One region of the Bacillus sp. GM2 genome, then DNA from elsewhere that is predicted to be linked to it. Evidence: riboswitches for the same ligand, from Rfam matches in the RefSeq annotation. Region 1 holds a riboswitch; each other region holds the start of a gene.

Evidence for each region. A riboswitch is a leader RNA that binds a small molecule or an ion and turns the genes downstream of it on or off. The one in region 1 is predicted to bind S-adenosylmethionine.
Region 2: another riboswitch for S-adenosylmethionine. It lies ahead of ACVC9U_RS20530 (5-methyltetrahydropteroyltriglutamate--homocysteine S-methyltransferase); the one in region 1 lies ahead of ACVC9U_RS13040 (bifunctional homocysteine S-methyltransferase/methylenetetrahydrofolate reductase).
Region 3: another riboswitch for S-adenosylmethionine. It lies ahead of ACVC9U_RS14255 (methionine ABC transporter ATP-binding protein); the one in region 1 lies ahead of ACVC9U_RS13040 (bifunctional homocysteine S-methyltransferase/methylenetetrahydrofolate reductase).
Region 4: another riboswitch for S-adenosylmethionine. It lies ahead of mtnW (2,3-diketo-5-methylthiopentyl-1-phosphate enolase); the one in region 1 lies ahead of ACVC9U_RS13040 (bifunctional homocysteine S-methyltransferase/methylenetetrahydrofolate reductase).

What each region holds. Positions count from the first base shown of each region.
Region 1 covers NZ_JBRKSZ010000007.1:2,350,207-2,353,750, forward strand. Annotated here, with positions in the region: partial or broken gene ACVC9U_RS13030 (CvfB family protein) at 1-794, opposite strand, end outside; gene ACVC9U_RS13035 (YajQ family cyclic di-GMP-binding protein) at 936-1,427, shown strand; SAM riboswitch class I at 1,505-1,616, shown strand; gene ACVC9U_RS13040 (bifunctional homocysteine S-methyltransferase/methylenetetrahydrofolate reductase) at 1,696-3,525, shown strand; gene metH (methionine synthase) at 3,518-3,544, shown strand, end outside.
Region 2 covers NZ_JBRKSZ010000008.1:1,160,219-1,163,762, forward strand. Annotated here, with positions in the region: gene ACVC9U_RS20525 (glycosyltransferase family 39 protein) at 1-537, opposite strand, end outside; gene ACVC9U_RS20530 (5-methyltetrahydropteroyltriglutamate--homocysteine S-methyltransferase) at 678-1,808, opposite strand; SAM riboswitch class I at 1,882-1,991, opposite strand; gene ACVC9U_RS20535 (DUF3298 and DUF4163 domain-containing protein) at 2,667-3,350, shown strand; gene ACVC9U_RS20540 (chorismate--pyruvate lyase family protein) at 3,449-3,544, opposite strand, start outside.
Region 3 covers NZ_JBRKSZ010000007.1:2,602,130-2,605,673, forward strand. Annotated here, with positions in the region: gene ACVC9U_RS14245 (MetQ/NlpA family ABC transporter substrate-binding protein) at 1-268, opposite strand, end outside; gene ACVC9U_RS14250 (methionine ABC transporter permease) at 290-940, opposite strand; gene ACVC9U_RS14255 (methionine ABC transporter ATP-binding protein) at 943-1,944, opposite strand; SAM riboswitch class I at 2,045-2,158, opposite strand; gene cspB (cold shock-like protein CspB) at 2,462-2,662, shown strand; gene ACVC9U_RS14265 (ABC transporter permease) at 2,781-3,544, opposite strand, start outside.
Region 4 covers NZ_JBRKSZ010000007.1:2,105,596-2,109,139, reverse strand. Annotated here, with positions in the region: gene ACVC9U_RS11705 (pyridoxal phosphate-dependent aminotransferase) at 92-1,282, shown strand; SAM riboswitch class I at 1,332-1,431, shown strand; gene mtnW (2,3-diketo-5-methylthiopentyl-1-phosphate enolase) at 1,516-2,733, shown strand; gene mtnX (2-hydroxy-3-keto-5-methylthiopentenyl-1-phosphate phosphatase) at 2,730-3,428, shown strand; gene ACVC9U_RS11690 (methylthioribulose 1-phosphate dehydratase) at 3,389-3,544, shown strand, end outside.

The DNA of each region.
Region 1 (3,544 bases):
AAATGCTGCTTTGCTCATGTTGAAGCGCTCTTTGATATCCTCCGGGTCGCTTTTATCCCAAAACGGCATCGCGCCGTTTCTCGTTCTCATATAAGTCAAAATTTGTTCTGCATCAACCGACAAGGCATCCTGCTTTCTTGGCAGAAGCGACAGATTAACAGAACCGTCTTCTTTTACTTTGATCACCCTTGCGGTCAGCTTTTCGCCGAGCCTCGGCTCTTCCTTTCGCTCAGAAGAATGGATAAAGCCTCTGATGCCGGTTTCGGAAATCATAAAAGAGCCTGATGCGATCAAGCGGTAGATCGTCCCGGTGAGCTCTTTATTCATCAAACCGGGTGAAGCTTCAGTAAACAGCTCGCTGATCTTATCCTCCGGCGCCGGTTTGGCAAACATCCTTCCGTGCCCCGTGATTTTCAGCATACAGTACAGCCTGTCCCCTTTTTGCGGCCATACTGATTCATACGGCGGGAGATGCTCTGTCGCAACGAGGGCGTCCTTGGAGAGCCCGACATCGACGAAAACCCCCATGCCGCTGACGGCATCAACGACTTCCACCCAGCCGTACTGTTCAGCGCTGATGATCGGCTTTCTCATCGTAGCTGCCAGGCGATCTTCATGATCGACATATAAAAAGACATCGACCTCCTCTCTGTCTTCAATATCCTCGGTGATCTCGCTCTGATGCAGAAGGACCGCCGTTTCGCCGTCCGTCAAAAAGTAACCGTAATCGGCTTTATGATCTATTTTCAATGTTAGCTGCTGTCCTGGTTTCATACTGTTTCTTCCTTTCTTATCCGCCTGTTTTTCTTTTTCTTATTATTCCTCCAATGTTCAAATTATTGCCGGATCGCGGCCAGACAAACCGCTCGATATTGGAAGTTTCACCTTATTCTACTATAATTGACTCATAAGTAAAATGGATGGAGGTTTTTCACATGGCGAAAGAAAGCTCATTTGATATCGTCTCAAAGGTTGAACTGCCTGAAGTTCAAAACGCAATCCAGACCGCTCTTAAGGAAATCGGCACACGCTATGATTTCAAAGGGTCAAAAAGCAGCATCACACTCGAAGGAGACGAGCTCGTTCTTGTATCGGACGACGAATTTAAAATGAACCAGCTGAAAGACGTGCTTGTCGGCAAACTGATCAAGCGGAACGTCCCGACGAAAAACATCGAATACTCAAAGCTTGAGAACGCTTCGGGCGGTACGGTCAGACAGCGCGGAAAACTAGTTCAGGGCATCGACAAAGAAAACGCAAAAAAAATCAATAACCTGATAAAAAAATCGGGTCTGAAAGTTAAATCGCAAGTGCAGGACGATCAAGTCCGCGTAACCGGAAAAAATAAAGACGACCTTCAGCAAATCATTGCGATGGTGAGAGAAGCCGACCTGCCGATTGATGTTCAATTTATAAATTTTCGATAAATTCTTAATTTACTGTTGATTATTCCTCCGATTTTCGGTAAATTGAGTAAAAGTAATCAATAGAAACTGAATAGCTGTTCTTATCAAGAGAGGCAGAGGGACTGGCCCGATGAAGCCTCAGCAACCGGTGAATGAATATTCATGACCAAGGTGCTAAATCCAGCAAGCAGTCTGCTTGGAAGATAAGAAGACGGACAAATGTCGATGAAAAGTCTTCTGCTTCACAGAAGACTTTTTTGTTTATCAAAAATGCTTAAGGGGGAAAACGATGGGTTTTTTGGAGGATATAAAAAGCAAAACGTTAATTGCGGACGGCGCAATGGGCACACTTCTGTATTCCTACGGGATCGACAGGTGTTTTGAGGAACTGAACATCTCCAAGCCCGAAGAAGTGAGACGCGTCCACGAAGCGTATGTACAGGCCGGCGCCGATATCATTCAAACGAATACGTACGGCGCAAACTTCATCAAGCTGTCCAGATACGGACTCGAAGACGAAACAAAACAAATCAACGAAAAAGCGGTCCGTCTCGCCCGCTCCGCCGCCGGTTCTGCTTATGTTCTCGGTACGCTCGGCGGAATCCGGACGTTCAACAAAAACTCGTATTCTCTCGAGGACATTAAAAGAAGCTTCCGCGAACAGCTCTATCTTCTGTTAAATGAGCAGCCGGATGGACTTCTGCTCGAAACCTATTACGATTTAGAAGAAGCGCGCGAAGTTTTAAAGATTGCCAGAAAGGAAACCGAGCTGCCGGTCATTTTGAATGTCTCAATGCACGAAGAAGGCGTTCTTCAGGACGGGACCCCGCTTGCGAACGGCCTGAAGCAGCTGGCATCCCTCGGCGCAGACGTCGTTGGCATCAACTGCCGCCTCGGCCCTTATCATATGATCAGAGCGCTTGAAGAAGTCCCGCTTTTAGAAGACGCCTATCTTTCCGTCTATCCGAACAGCAGCCTCCCGTCCCTTGTCGAAGGCAGGCTTGTTTATGAGACGGATGATGAATATTTCAGGGAAAGCGCGGAGGAATTCCGCAATCAAGGCGCACGGATCATCGGCGGCTGCTGCGGAACGACGCCGAACCACATCAGGGCGATGGCTGAGGCGGTCAAAGGGCTTCCTCCAGTCACCGAAAAGCGCGTGAAAATTAGAAAGAAAGCGGCGCTTGCCGTTCAAAATGAAAGGACAGAGCCCGTTCTTGACGATCTGGCCAAGCAGAAACGGTCCATTATCGTCGAGCTCGATCCTCCAAAACAATTAAACTTTGATAAATTTTTGCACGCCGCTGAGGAACTTCAATCAGCCGGAATCGATGCACTGACATTGGCGGACAACTCGCTTGCCACACCGAGGATCAGCAATGTCGCCTGCGGCGCGCTCTTAAAACAGCGCCTCGATATGAGGTCGCTGATCCATATCACATGCAGAGACCGCAACCTGATCGGCCTGCAGTCCCATCTAATGGGGCTCGATACACTCGGGCTGTCAGACGTGCTGGCGATTACCGGCGATCCGTCGAAAATCGGCGACTTTCCGGGAGCGACTTCCGTCTATGACCTGACATCGTTCGATTTGATTAGCCTGATCAAACAGTTTAACGAAGGCTTGTCATATTCGGGTAAACCGCTCGGCAAGAAAACAAATTTCTCAGTGGCGGCCGCCTTCAATCCGAATGTCAGACACATTGACAAAGCGGTGAAACGGCTTGAGAAAAAAATCGCCTGCGGCGCAGACTATTTCATTTCCCAGCCTGTCTATTCAGAGGAGCAGCTCATCAAAATCCACGAGGAAACAAAGCATCTTGAAACACCGATCTATATCGGCGTCATGCCGCTGACCAGCAGCCGCAACGCGGAATTCATCCACAACGAAATCCCCGGTATCAAGCTGTCCGATTCAATCCGCGAAAAGATGGCGCTGGCTGGAAATGACAAACAAAAACAGGCCGAGGAAGGGCTCGCGATCGCCCGCTCCCTGCTTGATGCGGCGTGCGACCTGTTCAACGGCATTTATCTGATCACACCGTTTTTGCGGTCTGATTTAACCGTCGAGCTGACGGCATATATCCACCAGAAAGAAAAGGAGAAAACAAATGTCTAACATCAATGACCAGCTGAAG
Region 2 (3,544 bases), on a different contig from region 1:
CATTTTGACGTTAAAGCCGCCGCCGACCATACAGAATGCGCCGAGCAGCCAGCCGATTTTTCCTTTCCGAACTGCTTTAAACAACATCCAGGTTGCAGTCATCAAGCAAAGGACGAGAATGCTGTCGACGTTGTTTGTATGGCTGACGGCAACGGCAATCGGCGTACACGCCATAATAAGAGCTGAAATTCTGGCCGCCGTTTTGCCAAAAGTAGGTTTTACAATAAAGTACAAGAGTGCTACGGAAATCACTTCGGCAATGGCTTCAGGGAGAACGACGCTCCAGCCGTGCACGCCGAACACAAGTGCAAAAACTGTCTGAATCCAGAGTGCGACAGGCGGTTTATCAACTGTTACAAAGCCTGCCGGATCAAATGATGCGTAAAAGAAGTTATGAAAGCTTTGGGTCATACTTTCGACGGCCGCCGTATAGTAGGCGTTGTCTGTGTCACTATTCCAGATGCCGTACAAGTTTAATGCTGCGGATAATACAAGAATGAAGACCAGGAATATATCGATTTTCCTTTTTTTAATCATTGTTCGATCACCTCACTAAAGAGCATTATAGAAGCCAAATATGATCAAACTATGAACAAATCAAGAAGGAATTTTAAATTGTATAAAGGGGCAAAAAAAAAGAGACATGCCGTCATTAGGCATGTCTCAAATATGAGATGTTATTTCCATACGTCTTCAGCGATCTCGACGACATGGCGCAGTTTTTCCCATTGCTGCTCTTCCGTCAGGAGGTTGCCTTCTTCTGTGGAGGCAAAGCCGCACTGCGGGCTTAGGCACAACTGGTTCAGGTCGACGTAGCGGGAAGCCTCTTCGATGCGCCGCTTAATGGCATCCGGGTTTTCAAGCTCACCGAATTTGGATGTGATGAGGCCGAGGACGACCTGCAAGTCTTTCCGTTTGACATAGCGAAGCGGTTCGAAGCCGCCGGAGCGCTCGTCATCAAATTCAAGGAAAAGTCCGTCTAAATTGAGTCCGTCGAAAATCGTTTCAGCAGCCGCATCGTAGCCGCCTTCCGCCACCCATGTTGATTGGAAGTTGCCGCGGCAGATGTGCATGGTGACCGTCAAATCGTCCGGGCGTCCTTCAACTGCTTCATTAATCGTGTTGGCGAAAGACTGGCGCAGTTCATCAGGCTGGCGGCCGAATGCTTTGATCTGCTCATGTCCTTTGTCTGAGAAAAATACCGACCAGGCCGTATCATCCAGCTGCAAATAGCGGCAGCCGGCGTCGTAAAATGCGCGGATCGCTTTTTTGTAAGCCTGCGCGACATCGTGATGGAACTCATCCAGATCCTTGTACGGGCTTTCTCCAAGTTTTCCTCTGAAAAACAGCATATTCGGGCTCGGAATCGTCATTTTCGGCGTATGTGTGCCCGCAATATCATGAAGAAATTGATAATCTTCCAGCATCGGATGGTTTGTAAAATCGACTTTGCTTGTTACTTTGATACCTCGCGGCTTCGTTTCAACATTATGAAATTGAATGCCCTTGTCCGCTGTGTATCCTTCTACGCCATCAAGTCCTTCAAGAAAATCGAAATGCCACCATGACCTGCGGAATTCCCCGTCAGTAACGGCTTTAAGGCCAATTTCTTTTTGCTTTTCGACAATGCGCTTAATCTCTTCGTTTTCGACTTCGCGCAGTTGCTCAGCGCTAATTTCACCGTTCGCTTTTTGAATACGCGCTTTTTTTACGGGCTCAGACCTTAAAAGGCTTCCCACCTGATCAGCTCTGTACGGTCCGATTTTTCTTCCAGGCGTTTGCTTCAGTACATCAGTTGATTGTGTCATGCTTCATCCCTCTTTCTTTATAGACATAAAAAAGCCCTTCCCGATAAGGAAGAGCTTGATATATTCAATCTCCTCCTTATCTTCAAGAGCACGAACATGCTCTTAAGGATTTAGCACCATTCTGTCATAGACAGCGGTTGCCGGGTTTCACAGGGCCAGTCCCTCCACCACTCTTGATAAGGAAAACCTTTTTATGCGATTTTTTTAATAATTTTAATATTAATACTTTTTATAAAAATGTCAATGGTTAATAAAAGAGCATTTTTAATTTATTCGAGTATTTTTCCAGACGGTTTTGTACTTTTTTTGATATTTTTCAATCTCTTCTTCTGCGATTAAACCGGCGGCAGTGCTTTTGATATCGTCATCCTTCAAGGATCGTATAAGTGTCTAAGGCTTTAGATCATATCAAATCGAATCAGCGTGTAATTTTTTTCGTAAAGGCAGCCGTTAAAACAATCAACGAGGTGTTTGACGACTATTTTCCGCTGTTGATCCCCTGCCAATCCGACTCTCCAAATTTTATACGTCACTTAGCATTCTGTTTTCCGGGTCACTAATGCTCAATGATAGAGAAATTGCGCTTTATGATTGTCTTTACCATCAAGATCTTTTATTAATTGATCCCATACTTAATAGGCCCAATCGACTTCTTTTTCGGTTAAGGACAGGATGTGTTGATATGCTTCATATTGGAGCTGTCGATCGTCTGACTCCAAATCTCTAAAATACATGTGAATCGCATTGAATTAGAATATTTTTCAAAAACTGAAACTTTTTATCGAGTTCACCGGTCTATCATGTGTACCTGATTTCAAAGTGGGTATGATAAACAATGAAAGATTAAGGAGGGTTCTTATGAACATAAAAACAGTGTTTAAAGCGTTAGGTATGTTGATGACAGGGATATTGTTTTTTGCGCTGTACAGTGCGGCCGCACTTCCTTCTGCATACGCGGCAAATGAAAAAAAGCCGACGGTCACGAGCCATACTTACAAAAACGTTAAGGCTTTGAAATACCCGCAGGTTTCAAATGTAAGCACCAAATCTCTCCAAAATAAGATCAACAAAGATTTTAAACGTTATATTGAGCAGTCCTACAAAGATTATGTAAAAAACAAGAAAGACGGTCAACAGCACGGATACCAAACCGATTACCAAACGTCCTTTGAAGTGAAATACCGGACCGGCCAAAAGCTGAGCATCCTGACAAGTAATTACGTCTACTCCGGCGGAGCGCACGGAAATACGGCAGTCCGCTCTTTCAACTATGACCTTGCCTCTAAAAAACGGGTGTATTTATCAGACATCCTAAATACAAAATCGAAAATGGATAAGACAAAAACATACATTTACAACTATATTCAAAAACACAGCGACATTTTCTTCCCGGATGTGAAGAAGAAAGACATCGTCCTTGGTAAAAACACGGCTTTTTATTACACAAAAGACGGCATTGCGATCGTCTTCCAGCAATACGATGTAGCCCCTTATGCTGCCGGAAATCCGGTCGTTGCCGTTCCGAAAACGGTGTATCAATAAATAACAGCCCCTGTTTCGCAGGGGTTTTTGTTTTGAGGGAAGAAGGATTGGGGAGGTTTTGGAAGCTCTTTCATAAAGCGGCAGCTGACGGGCATGATTCAGCCCGGCGTCAGTTCGCAGATTTTTTCTAAATCGAACAGCTCGCAGACATAGAACATGCACTGTCGGCCGCTGATGATCTGATATTTTTTAAA
Region 3 (3,544 bases), 250 kb from region 1:
TGAATGCATTAAAGTAAGATATCGTCTGAAAAGCGTTGGCGTCTATGTCACCGCCCGCCAAAGCCTGGTTCGGCTGAACATAATCGGAGTATTTGACGATTTCAAGCTTTAAGCCTTCTTTCTCGGCTTTTTTCTTCACAAAGTCCCAGATTCTTGTATCCGTTCCGCTGATGCCGATATTAATCGTTTTCGCATCAGAGTCTGCCGCACACCCCGCGATCACTCCCGCAAGCAGCAATAAGATCACAACAAATGCAAATTTTTTCATCATAGCCGTCTCCCTCTTTGTTTATCTTCTTCTCAATTTTTTTGACAGAACGTTTCCGGATGTCTGCAATCCCTGCACAACGATGACGAGAATTGCAACCGTGATGATCATCGTCATCGTGTCAAATCTTTGATAGCCGTATGTGATCGCCAAATCCCCCAGACCGCCGGCGCCTATCGCACCAGCCATCGCCGACGCTCCGACCAATCCGACCGTTGCCACCGTAAAACTCAGCACAAGTGAGCCGAGCGCTTCCGGAATCAGAAACCTGAAGATGATCTGCCGCGGAGTCGCTCCCATTGCTTCAGCGGCTTCAATAACTCCCGGGTCGACTTCAAGCAGAGAGTTCTCGACGAGCCTTGCGATGTAAGGCCCGGCATAAAAAGTCAGGGGAACAATCGCTGCCGATGTGCCGATGGACGTCCCCACAATCAGCCTTGTCACCGGAATTAAAGCAACCATCAAAATGATAAACGGAACGGACCGGAAAATGTTAATGATCATATTGACAACCGTAAAAACTGCCGGATTTTCAAGCAGATGCCCCTTTCTTGTGACAACCAGCAAAATGCCGAGCGGAATGCCGATCACGCTTGAAAATAAAAGAGAAAAAACCGTCATTTGAATCGTCTGAACCAGTGCGTCAATGATTTGGTCATATGTAACAAGCATGCTTATACCTCCCTGATGCGAATGTTTTCTCTGCGTATATATTCGAGCGCCCGCCCGATTTCACCGTCTTCCCCCTGCAGTTCAACCGTCATGCTGCCAAACGGAATTCCCTGAAGCTCTGTAATCGTTCCGTGCAGAATGTTGACTTCTACGTCAAACCGCTTTGCCACTTGCGAAAGAAATGGCTTCCCGGAAGATTCGCCGACAAATTGAAGCTGGTAGAGGTGCTTCACATTTAATTTTTGAATCGATTCAGGTATCTCGTGGTCGATGGCTGATTTGACAAAGCTTTTCGCCGTTTCGGTTTCCGGCGCGGAAAATACGTCAAACACACTGCCTGATTCAATGATCCTTCCTTTTTCAATGACCGCGACTTTGTCGCAGATTTCTTTTGCCACATTCATTTCATGGGTGATTAACAGTATCGTGATGTTATATTGTTCGTTGACGCGCTTCAGCAGCTTCAAAATATCGCCGGTCGTCTGCGGATCAAGCGCGGATGTCGCTTCATCGCAGAGCAGAACCTCCGGATTTGTCGCCAGCGCCCGGGCAATCCCGACGCGCTGCTTTTGGCCGCCCGAAAGCTGATCCGGATAATCGCGGGCTTTATCCTCAAGTCCGACAAAACGGAGCAGCTCCGTCACTTTTTGCTTGATTTCGGCTTTCGGCGTTTTGACAAGTGCGAGCGGCTCTGCGACATTAGCGAAAATCGTTTTTGAATTTAACAGGTTAAAATGCTGAAACACCATGCCGATCTTCCTTTTCACAGTGCGAATCTCAGCTTTCGACAAGGACATTAAGTCTCTTCCGCCGACGAAAACCTTTCCGGCCGTCGGTTTTTCAAGGAAGTTCACACAGCGGATCAGCGTGCTTTTCCCTGCACCGCTGAATCCGATGACGCCGTATATTTCCCCTTTATCCACATGAAGGTCGATTCCATTGAGCGCATGAACCTTCTGTCCGCCGCTTTCATAGACCTTTTCAACGCCTTCAAATGTAATCATGATGATCTTCCTCCTCTTTTTGGCTAACAAAAAAGGCTTCCTCTTAAAAAATAAGAAGAAGCCTTAGACGACACGAAGTAAATGGAGTGGGTCCGCTCTCTTCTTATCTTCCAAGCCCATACGGCTTGTTGGATGTGGCACAGTATTCTGCTGTTTGCAGAACCCGCTGCCGAGGCTTCATAGGGCCAATTCCCTCCGCCTCTCTGAATAAGAAGTGTTGTTGCATGAAGTTTTACCTAACTTTACAGCTTCTTTGAAATGTTGTCAATCAGATTCGTGAAAATTTCAAAAACTCTCTTTTCAATGCTTTATTTTTCACCCTGATCATTAAATTTCACTTTTTTTAAAAAAATTGTGTTTAGCAGTTGTAATTTCGCTTAAACACTGGTAAAGTAAAGGTAATTATTTTTGTTCGAACTATCTTTAAGAAGAAAGTTTTGTAAGAGTTTTCGTCTTGGAAGTTTGTTTTAGAGCAAGAATAGTGAATTTAAGCGTTATCGCTTTAGGAGGAAATTTCATGCTAGAAGGTAAAGTAAAATGGTTTAACTCTGAAAAAGGTTTCGGATTCATCGAAGTTGAAGGACAAGACGATGTATTCGTTCATTTCTCTGCTATTCAAGGCGAAGGCTTCAAAACTTTGGAAGAAGGCCAATCTGTATCTTTCGAAATCGTTGAAGGAAACCGCGGACCACAAGCTGCTAACGTAACAAAAGCGTAAGCTGTGAACCGCTGATCTTCATACAGGACTGCTGACCGAATGTCAGCAGTCTTTTTATATTTTATTTAAAAAAGCCTCACGCCCGGAAACCGGCGTGAGGCTTTTTCGTGAATACCGCTTATGAAGCGATGTCTCTTTTTGTGAATGCACCAAAAGCGAGCACATGAAAAACGATAAAATAGACAGCGAGCACCGCAATCGAGAATCCCAGCGTCATATCTGAAACAAGCGGAGATCCGTCAAAGTATTGAGTGAGATCAGTGTTGGCAAATAAGATATATTTCACCCAATCAAATTTCGTCGCGAGCAGGTTTGTCACCGTTCCGCCCATAGCCAATAGGAAAATCGAAATACCTACGGCGAGCGAGCTGTTTCTGAAAACAGCTGAAATCATAAAGGCCATTGTCGCCATCATCAAAAGCGAAATTGAATTCAGCAAATAGCTGCCGGCCAAGTGCAACAGCAGGCTTTTTTCTTCAACTGTTCCACCGGCATACACCAAGTGAACCTGGCTGCCGTCGCCTGCCCCGAATAAAGCTAGGCCTGTTATTCCTGCGCTTGCAAACAGAATGAAGAGCAAAGCCAATGCAAAAAGCAGAACTGTCAAATATTTTGCCAGCAAAATTTTAAAGCGGCTGATCGGCCTGATGACAAGCAGCTTCACCGTTCCCCAGCTGAATTCATTCGCAACGATTCCCGCAGCCACTGTGATCACAAACAGACCGGCGAGGGAGATGATCCCGCTCGCATCGCTGATGAACGACAGGGCCGTATAATCCCCGTCTTCCGGCAAATCGTGCTTGATTCGATACTCATTAATGGCGATCGACCGTTCATAACTTTTTTCAAGTGCCGGATTATTGACCCCTTTAAGTAGTTCTT
Region 4 (3,544 bases), 240 kb from region 1:
GATCACCTCATTTTTTTCTTTACATTTTACATTTAACAATATATGATGATGGACTATCATTTCAAGAATTTTTCAAAAGCGGGTGAATCGTATGAAATTTGAGCTTTCAGATGTGTTGAAACAGCTGCCTGAGCAGTTTTTCGCTTCCTTGGTGAAAAAGGTGAATGAAAAAATCGCCGCCGGCCATGATGTCATCAATCTCGGTCAGGGAAATCCCGATCAGCCGACACCGGATCACATCGTTGATACAATGGCACAAGCCGTCCGCAACCCTGAAAACCATCAGTATTCCTCCTTTCGCGGCAGCCGTTCACTCAAGGAGGCGGCAGCCGCGTTCTATCAAAGGGAATACGGCGTAGAGCTCGATCCCGAACGTGAAGTCGCTGTATTGTTCGGCGGAAAAGCCGGTCTTGTCGAGCTTCCGCAATGTTTGTTAAATCCGGGGGATGCCGTGCTCGTTCCCGATCCCGGCTATCCCGACTACTGGTCGGGCGTTGAACTGGCAAGAGCGAACATGGAAACGATGCCGCTTACAGCGGACAATCAGTTTCTGCCTGACTACAGCCGGATTCCGAAGGAAGTGAAAGAAAAAGCGAAGCTCATGTATTTAAATTATCCGAACAATCCAACCGGTGCCCAAGCCACACCTGTTTTTTTCGAAGAGACTGTCCGGTTTGCCAAGTCGAACGGGATTTGCGTCATCCACGATTTTGCCTACGGTGCGATTGGCTACGACGGCAAGAGGCCTGTCAGCTTTCTCGAAACGGAGGGGGCAAAAGACACAGGAATCGAAATTTACACGCTTTCCAAAACGTATAATATGGCTGGATGGCGGGTTGGGTTTGCAGTTGGCAACGCCTCTGTGATCGAAGCGCTGAACCTTTATCAGGACCATATGTATGTCAGCCTTTTTAAAGCGGTCCAAGACGCCGCGGCAGCCGCGCTTCTATCAGACCAAGCGTGTGTCAAGGAGCAAAATGAGCGCTACGAAAAAAGGCGGGATGTATGGATTCGTGCGGTCCGTGAAATCGGCTGGCACGCGGATGCTCCGCAAGGTTCTTTTTTCGCCTGGATGCCTGTCCCTGCCGGGTATACATCCGAGGCTTTTTCCGATCTGCTTCTCGAAAAAGCGAATGTCGTCACAGCGCCCGGGATCGGCTTTGGCAAACACGGAGAAGGGTATGTGAGAGTCGGCCTCTTGACAAGCGAAGAGCGGCTCCGGGAAGCGGCTTCGCGTATTGCCAGGCTGAATATATTCAAAAAGACCGGCGACAGTCATTGACAACCGGGAGAAACGATGGGATAATTCAAAATAATTTATAAAATCAATATTCTTATCAAGAGCAGGCAGAGGGACAAGCCCGATGAAGCCCGGCAACCGACTTTTTAAGCACGGTGCTAATTCTTGCAGCTGACGCTGAGAGATAAGGATTCGAACCTGAAATGCGAAACCTCTTTTAGCTAAAGCAGCAAAAGAGGTTTTTTTATATGCATGAAGCAGGAAGGAGCTACAGAATGAGTGAACTTTTGGCAACATATGTTTTGACAGATCAAGGGTGTGACGCAGAAAAGCGGGCCGAGCAAATCGCGATCGGACTGACGGTCGGGTCGTGGACAGATCTGCCGCTCTTAAAGCAGGAACAGCTGAAAAAGCATAAAGGACGCGTCGTCAAGGTCGAAGAAACAGAAAGCGCGCGGGGGGAAAAACAGGCAACAGTCACCATCGCTTATCCGGAAGCCAATTTTACAAGCGACATTCCCGCTGTGCTGACGTCCGTTTTTGGAAAGCTGTCTCTTGACGGAAAAATTAAATTGGCGGATTTGGAGTTTTCACAGTCTTTTAAACAATCATTGCCTGGTCCGAAATTCGGCATATACGGGATCCGGAAAAAAATCGGCGAATTTGAAAGGCCGCTGCTGATGAGCATTTTTAAAGGCGTCATCGGCCGCGATATGGAAGACTTGAAGGAACAGCTCAGGCACCAGGCGCTCGGCGGAGTGGATTTGATCAAGGACGATGAAATCTTATTCGAAACAGGCAGTGCACCCTTTGAAAAACGAATCACGGAAGGAAAGAAAGTGCTTGAGGCAGCTTTTGAAGAAACAGGGCGCAAAACGCTGTATGCCGTCAACCTGACGGGCAGGACAATGGAGCTGAAATCGAAGGCGAGAAAAGCGGCCGAGCTCGGAGCCGATGTTTTGCTGCTGAATGTGTTCGCCTACGGGCTCGATGTTTTGCAAAGCCTTGCGGAAGACGACGACATCCCGCTGCCGATCATGGCGCACCCGGCAGTAAGCGGCGCACTCACTTCGTCGCCGCATTACGGTTTTTCCCATTCGCTCTTGCTCGGCAAGCTGAACCGGTATGCGGGTGCTGATTTCAGCCTGTTCCCTTCACCGTACGGAGGCGTTGCTCTGCCGAAGCGGGATGCGCTTGCCATATACGATGAATGCACGAAGGAAGACGTTTTTAAACCGACATTCGCCGTCCCGTCGGCCGGTATTCACCCCGGCATGGTCCCGCTCTTGATGAAAGACTTCGGCATTGACCATATCATCAACGCAGGCGGGGGGATTCACGGTCATCCAAACGGAGCGGCAGGAGGAGGAAGAGCGTTTCGGGCGATCATTGATGCCGTCCTGGAAGCGGAGCCTGTCGAAGAAAAAGCAAAGCGTTCTCCCGATTTGAAGCTCGCCCTTGAAAAATGGGGAAGGGTTGAGGTTTCTGTATGAGGCAGCCGCTTATCATTTGCGATTTTGACGGAACCATCACAACAAACGACAACATCATCAGCATTATGAAACAATTCGCTCCAGAAGAGTGGCTCGCTTTAAAAGACGGGGTTCTGTCCAAGGACATATCGATTAAGGACGGAGTCGGCAGAATGTTTCAATTGCTGCCGACAAGCCTGAAAGAAGACATTACGGCATATGTACTGAAACAAGCCGAGATCCGCCCCGGGTTTAAGGAATTGGTCTCTTTTCTGGATGAGAAGGGTCTTCCGTTTTACGTCGTGAGCGGAGGGATGGATTTTTTCGTCTATCCTCTGCTTGAAGGAATTGTCGAAAAGGAACGTATTTACTGCAATGAGGCCGGCTTCTCAGGACGCAATATCGAGATCCGCTGGCCGTATCCGTGTGACGGCGGCTGCGGAAATGAATGCGGCTGCTGCAAGCCTTCCATCATCCGCCGGCTGAAAGGCCGGGACGATTTTATTGTCATGATCGGGGACTCTGTTACAGATGTTGAAGCTGCCAAATGTTCCGACTTGTGCATCGCGCGCGATTATTTACTGCGGGAATGTGAGGGGCTCGGCCTGAAGCATGCGGGATTCGGCGATTTCCACGATGTAAAGCGAATACTTGAAGAGACCGCGGAGGTGAAAGAATGGATCCTGAGCAAAAACGGCACGAACTTGCCGAGGTAAAAAAAGAGCTTGCGGAAAGGGATTGGTTCCCGGCGACAAGCGGCAATCTGTCAATCAAAGTATCAGAAGACCCGCTGCGATTTCTCATCACAGCAAGCGGAAAAGATAAGCGAAAA